DNA from 2 places in the Dactylosporangium sp. NPDC000555 genome. Region 1 is predicted to be linked to the other one. Evidence: riboswitches for the same ligand, from Rfam matches in the RefSeq annotation. Region 1 holds a riboswitch; the other holds the start of a gene.
The links. Region 1 has a riboswitch for cyclic di-AMP ahead of ABT297_RS35445 (C39 family peptidase). Riboswitches for the same ligand answer to the same signal wherever they lie in the genome.
Positions count from the first base shown of each region.

Region 2: it holds a riboswitch for cyclic di-AMP, as region 1 does, so the genes downstream of both, ABT297_RS15860 (coiled-coil domain-containing protein) here and ABT297_RS35445 (C39 family peptidase) in region 1, are expected to answer to the same signal.

Region 1 is NZ_JBEPDB010000087.1:22,805-26,050, reverse strand. It holds gene ABT297_RS35450 (MFS transporter) at 1-1,030, opposite strand, end outside; cyclic di-AMP (ydaO/yuaA leader) riboswitch at 1,272-1,410, shown strand; gene ABT297_RS35445 (C39 family peptidase) at 1,818-2,579, shown strand; gene ABT297_RS35440 (SLAC1 family transporter) at 2,632-3,246, opposite strand, start outside.
Region 2 is NZ_JBEPDB010000021.1:41,506-44,751, forward strand. It holds gene ABT297_RS15855 (App1 family protein phosphatidate phosphatase) at 1-678, shown strand, start outside; gene ABT297_RS15860 (coiled-coil domain-containing protein) at 734-1,756, opposite strand; cyclic di-AMP (ydaO/yuaA leader) riboswitch at 1,766-1,912, opposite strand; gene ABT297_RS15865 (SigE family RNA polymerase sigma factor) at 2,138-2,656, shown strand; gene ABT297_RS15870 (hypothetical protein) at 2,653-3,246, shown strand, end outside.

The sequences.
Region 1 (3,246 bases):
CGATCACCCAGGCCGCGCCGGCGGCGACCAGCACGACGCCGACGGTGACCGGGTCGCGGCTGACCGCCACGATCACGAGCGCCGCCAGGAACACGCCCGCGGCGGCGGCCATGCGGTCCCGGGCGGGCAGCGCGCGCAGCCGCGGCTGGACGATCGCGCCGGCCACCGCGCCGGCGCCGAGCGCACCGAGCAGCACGCCGAGTCCGGTGACGCCGAGGCCGAGCCGGTTGGCCGCCAGCAGCGGCAGCAGCGCCAGCAGCGCCGAGCCGGGCAGCAGGAACACCAGCGCGTGCCCGAGAATCCGGCGTACGACCGGCGTGCTGCGAACGTATCGCCATCCCGCACCGAGCGCCGCGCCGAAGGGCTCCGTGCAGCGCGGGGCGGACGGGCGCTCGGGACGCCAGACGGTCAGCACCACGACGAACACGATGACGGTCACGGCGTGCAGCGCGAACACGGCCGACGCGCCGGCCCGTGCGATGAGGAAACCGGCGGTCGCCGGGCCGGCGGCCCGTGTGACGTTGGCGCTGATCGCCCCGAGCGCCGAGGCCTGCGGCAGGTGCCGGCGTTCCACCAGCTCCGGGGTCAGCGACCCGAACGCGGGCATCGTGAAGGCCGCACCCACACCGAGCGCGCACTGCAGCGAGAGCAGCGTCATCGACTGGATCCGGCCGTCCATGGCCAGCGCCGCGAGCAGCAGGCCGACGAGGGCGGTGCCGAGCTGGACCCGGATGAGCAGGCGCCTGCGGTCCACCAGGTCGGCCAGCACGCCGGCCGGCAGGCCGAGCACCAGGATGGGCAGCATGCCCGCCGCCTGTACCAGCGTGACGAGGATGTCGGCGGCCGCGTGCCGTCCGTTCGCGCCGGCGCCGGCGGCGAGCCACTGGGCGCCCACGACCTGCATCGCCATGCCGGCGTTGGCGGCGGCCATGGCGAGCCACAGCGCGCGGAAGGTGCGGCAGCGCAGCGGTGCCCAGGGGGAGTCGGAGTGTTTTGCGTCCGGGCGCGTGGTCGAAGACCGGGAACTCACGGTGACGAGAAACCTTCTCGGGCCGGGGGTTGACGCCGACCAGTGTTGCTGAACGCGTATGAGCCGGACATCGCTGCCACCGGCCGTCCGGGTCGCCCGGCTACCCGCATGCCGCCATACCGGCTGGCAGGTACGCCAATGGCGTCCACTTGCAGGACCCGGTTGAACGCTTGGCAACCCCCGTACCGGCCAGTAGGGTCAGGCGGTCCGAGCCGGTCGTCTGCCATTGCGAAATGGCGCCGGCGCGGACCCGCCGAGTCGTGCGAACGAGCCGGGGACCCATGCAGTCCCGGGGTGAATCCGCGGGCGTCACCGCCCGCGGTAGGGCACTTCCAGCCCGAATCCGTCAGCTAACCCGGTAGGCGGCATCGGAAGGAGACTTCAACGGTGTACGACCTCTGGCATGGCGCGCCCCCTAGCCGCGGCACCCGCACCGCACCCCGGCGGGACACCACCGCACGGTAGGACATCGGGCAGCACGAGGCCGCACCGGCCCTGCTGCCCGGCGCTCGACGGCTGAGGTCAGACCCCCGTCTCCGGACCCCTCCTCGCACCGCTCGCGGCCCGGTCGCCGCGCGAAGCGGGCGTCTGACGCTGCCGCGATGCCGCCTCTAAAAGAGCCACGACACTTCCGCGTTCCCGTCGCACGACGGCACGCCCGGCACGGCATCGCCGTGTGCGGGCCGCCTTCGCCTGCCCTCGCGCCGGTCCGTGCCGTGAACGCCGTGGCTCAGCGTCGCCATCCGATCCGCCGACCACGTGCGGCAGCCTGCTTTTGGAGTACCACATGCGTCACCGATCGATTCGTCCGCTGCTCCACCGCACCACCACCCACCGCCTGTACCCGGCGGTGCTGGGCTCGGCCGCCCTGCTCGTGGCCGCCGTCACCACCGCAGTGGTGTTCAACCAGACCGAGACGCCGGCCGGGGCCCACGACACGGCGGTCGCCGCGATGGGAGCCGCCGACGGGAACAACCGGCCGGCGATCGGCGCCGCGCCGGCGAACCCGGAGCCGACGAGCCCGGCCCCCGAGGCGCCGGCGGAGAAGGTCCTGCAGTACGACTTCCAGTTCCAGCCGAACTACTACTACTGCGGCCCGGCCTCGACCCGCATCGTGCTGACCGCGGACGGCGTCAACATGTCCCAGGACGAGATCGCGAGGAGGCTCGGCACCACGACCAGCGGCACCAACTCGGCCGCCGACACCACGCGGGTGCTCAACAGCGTGCTGGGCAAGGACGTGTACCAGACCCGGTGGATCCCGGGGCAGCGCGCGACGGCCGAGGAGGCCACGCGCGTGCAGGAGGACGTCGTGCGGGCCATCAGCGGTGACCGCGCGATCGTGGCGAACATCGTCGGCGGGGCGACGGACGCGGTCGGCGTCTGGCACGAGTTCTCGGGCGGCCACTTCATCGCGATCGTCGGCTACCGCGACAACGGCCGTGCCGTTCAGGTCGCCGACCCGTCCGGCATGTTCGGCCCGAAGACGTACTGGATGGCGACCAGCAACATGGCGCACTGGATGGCGGCTCGCGGCTACTCCGCCTGAGTATCCCGAAGGAAACGGGCGGGCCGGCTCGTCGAGCCGGCCCGCCCGTGCGTCAGCGGGGCTGCGGCAGGAAACGGTGCCGGGCGAGCGCCGTGGCCGTCTCGGCCGCGAGGGCGGCGATGAACACGGTGATCGCCAGCAGCACCAGCCAGACCCAGACCTGGTACGCCGGCGGGCGCGCGTAGGCGAGCCAGTGCAGCGTGAACGTGGCGACGGCGGCGTAAGGGAACGCGAACGCCCAGAACCCGGGGGTGAAGCGCAGGCGCCGGTACACCCCGATGAGGCGCACCTGGACGAGGGCCGTGAGCAGCGTGTAGCCGCCGAGCACGAAGGCGGCGGCGTCGACCCGGCCCCGGGTGACGGCCAGATAGGCGATCCCGGCGAGCGCGGGCGGGGCGACGTCGATCGCCAGCGTCGGCTGCAGCTGGGCCGGCAACGGCGGGCGGAAGTACAGCCGGGCCAGGATGATCGAGCCGATGAGCAGCCACGACACCAGACCGAATCCGAAGAACACGCGGGCGAGTCCCGGCCAGCCGGCCGTCGCCGCGCCGATCGCGGCGATCAGCCCTCCGGCGACGGCGGGCAGCACGTATCCGGGATGCAGCCGGTCCAGATCCAGGCCGCCCATGATCCACTGGCCGGTCAGCCAGCCCGCGAGCACGATCGT
Region 2 (3,246 bases), on a different contig from region 1:
GCGTCCGTCACGCTGCAGACCGAGAACAGCGCCGCCGTCGAGGCGCCGATCCGGATGATCGACCCCGGCACCCGCTTCGGCATCATCTCCGACGTCGACGACACGGTCATGGTCACCACGCTGCCGCGCCCGCTGCTCGCCGCGTGGAACACGTTCGTGCTCGACGAGCACGCCCGCGCCTCGGTGCCGGGCATGGCGGTGCTGTACGAGCGGCTGGTCAACGCCAACCCGGGCGCGCCGGTCTTCTACCTGTCGACCGGCGCCTGGAACGTGGCCGCGACGCTGTCCCGGTTCCTCTCCCGGCACCTGTACCCGGCCGGGCCGCTGCTGCTGACCGACTGGGGCCCGCAGCCGGACCGGTTCTTCCGCAGCGGCCAGGCGCACAAGCGGGCGTCGCTGGCCCGCCTCGCCGAGGAGTTCCCGGACATCCGCTGGCTGCTGGTCGGTGACGACGGGCAGCACGATCCGGAGATCTACGCCGAGTTCGCCGCCGAGCACCCCGACAGCGTGGCCGCGGTGGCGATCCGGCACCTCTCGCCGACCCAGGCGGTGCTGGCCGGCGCGTTCCCGGGGGTGGCCGGCAGCTCCAAGCGGGTCCCGCTCAACGATCGGCGTTGGCTGGGCGCCCCCGACGGCGCCGGCCTGTGGCGGCTCCTGCGCGACACGGAGATCCTCTGAGCCGCGGTGGCCGGTCGACGTTCCGCTGTCGACCGGCCGCCCGGGAACGTGAGGATTACAGGATCGAGAGGTGCACGTGGTTCGTATGGTCGCTGGAGGGGTCTCCGGCGACGCCCGAGTAGTGGTGCCACCCGACCGTCGGCGTCCACACCTGTTTGAACCAGATGACGTACATGACGCCGAGGCGGTCGGCGTTCTTCACGAAGTACGTCGCCAGGGTGGTTCCGTAGGTGTAGTCGTCGCCGGTGGCCACCCCGCCGAAGCCGGGCTTGGTCTGCACCGAGAAGTCGCAGGCGCGGCCCTTCGGGTGCTCGTACGGCCCGCTCGGGCGGTAGCAGGACACGAACCGCTTGAAGCCGTCCTTCTGCGCCTGCTGCATCGCGTGCAGCGTGCGTGGCGTGAGGCAGCCGCTGGTCGTGGGGTCCTTGACGCTGCACGACTCCTTGGGCAGCGACCCGTTGGCGTTGCGCGGCACCGGGTCGGCGGTCGGCAGGTTGGCGGTGATGAAGCCCCTGCTCGGCCCACCGGCCTGCGCGAGCGCCTTCTCCGCGTCCTTCTTCTGCTGCTCGATGATGCGCTTCTGCTCCTGCTGCGTGGCGATCTCGCCGTCGAGCGCCTTCTTCTGCGCGGTCTGGTCGTCCCGCAGCTGTTTGGCCTGGTGCAGCAGGTTGTTGTTGTGGTGGGCGATCTCGTTGATGGAGCCGGCCCGCTCGGCGAAGCTGTCCGGGGTCTTCGCGTCCATCAGGGCGGCGAACGTGGTGAGGGGGCCGGTGCGGTACGCCGCCGCGGCGATCGCGGCCACATGATCCTGGATCACCGCCAGCTGCGCCTCGGTCGCCTGCAGTTGCGCGTTGAGCTCGCCCTGACGCTTGATCGAGGCGTTCAGCCGCTCATTGGCCTCGGACCACTTGCGGGTCGTGTTCTCGAGGACGGAGTTGAGCGTCGGGTTGGCGCCGGAGCCCTCGTCGCCGGTGTCGCCGCCGGGCTCGGCCGCGGCGGGTGTGACGGCGAGCCCCCCGAGCACGATCGCCGCCAGCAGCGTGATGAACGTGCGCCGGTAGGGATGTCGCGGTGACATCTGGTTCGTTGTTCCTTCCGTCGGCCGCCGACCGAGTTAGCTGACGGGTTCGGGACGGAACGACCCCTACCACCCTTCCGAGGAAGGGCGGATTCACCCCAACGTTACCGTGGGTCCCCGGCTCGCCACGGTGCGGCGATTAGGCGGCAGCCCCGCCCGGCACCGGGGGCGGTGCCCTCGTGGACGTGACCGTGGGTCACTGTACCCAGGGCGCCGAAATCGCGCACCGCGCGGTTTGTGTGGACCTGCCCGCAACCTCGTACGTGGTGATCAATAGTGACCCAGATCACGGTCTAGCGGGTGAACGTGCGGCGATGCAACAGCCGGGGCTCGCCGCCGCGTGCAGTTCGATGATGGCACGCGCGACGGGAGGGCTTCCGCGTGGAGTTCGATGACTACGTACGGCAACGCGGCGCCGCGCTGGTGCGGCTGGGACGCCTGCTCACCGGCGACCGGCACCAGGGCGAGGACCTTGTGCAGGAGGTGCTCGCCCGGGCGTTCGTGCGCTGGGATCGGATCACGGCCGACCCGCCGGAGCCGTACCTGCGCCGGATGCTCGTCAACGCCGCCATCTCCCGGTGGCGGCTGGCGTCCAACCGGGAGGTCGCGGTGGCCGAGCCGCAGGATGTGCCCGGCCTTCGTGACCTGGGCGCGGAGGCCGCCGAGCGCGACGCGACGTGGCGGCTGATCCGCGCGCTGCCACCGAAACAGCGTGCCGCCGTGGTACTGCGCTACTACGAGGACCTCGACGACGCGGCGATCGCGGCACTGCTCAACTGCAGCCGGGAGACCGTACGCAGCCAGGTGAAACGCGCCCTGGACACGCTACGCACCCGGCTGGCGAAGGAAGAATCCGGCGCCGGCTCGGTCGGCCTGACCCTCAACGGAGGGAAGTCGTGACGGGACTCGACCGGGTGGTCACCGAGGCGCTGGCGCGGGTCGCCGACGACGACGTGCACGTGGAGCGGCTGCTGGCCGCGGCGAGGGCGGGCGGCATCCGCCACCGCAGGCGCCGCCGGGTGGCGATCGTGGCGGGTACGGCGTTCTCCGTCGCCGTCGCCGGTACCGCCATCGCTCTGACCGCCGCGCTGCTGCCCACCACCGCGGACGGCATGCCGGCGGCGCCACCCGCGACGATCGCCGCACCGTCGCCCGCGCCCAGTGCGAAGTCCACGACCGCCGCCGCGCCGCCGAAGATGACGGCGCCGCCGCTCCTGCCGCCCGCCGACGGGCCGCCGAGCGCGCTGAGCGACCCTGCCCAGGTCGGCCGCCCGTGGCTGGTGCATCTCGGCATGGACGCCCTGCCGTTCCCCGCCTCCGTCGTGCAGTACCACACTTCCGCCGACGGTGAGTGGGTGATGATCCAGGGTGGGTCGATGCTGACCGTCCGGCTTTCCCGTGGTACCACCGACTTCGAGCCGCTCACCGGAGCGCAGCGGTCCGTCGTCGTCAACGGCCGCTCCGGCACGTTCGCGCACGATTCCCGGTCC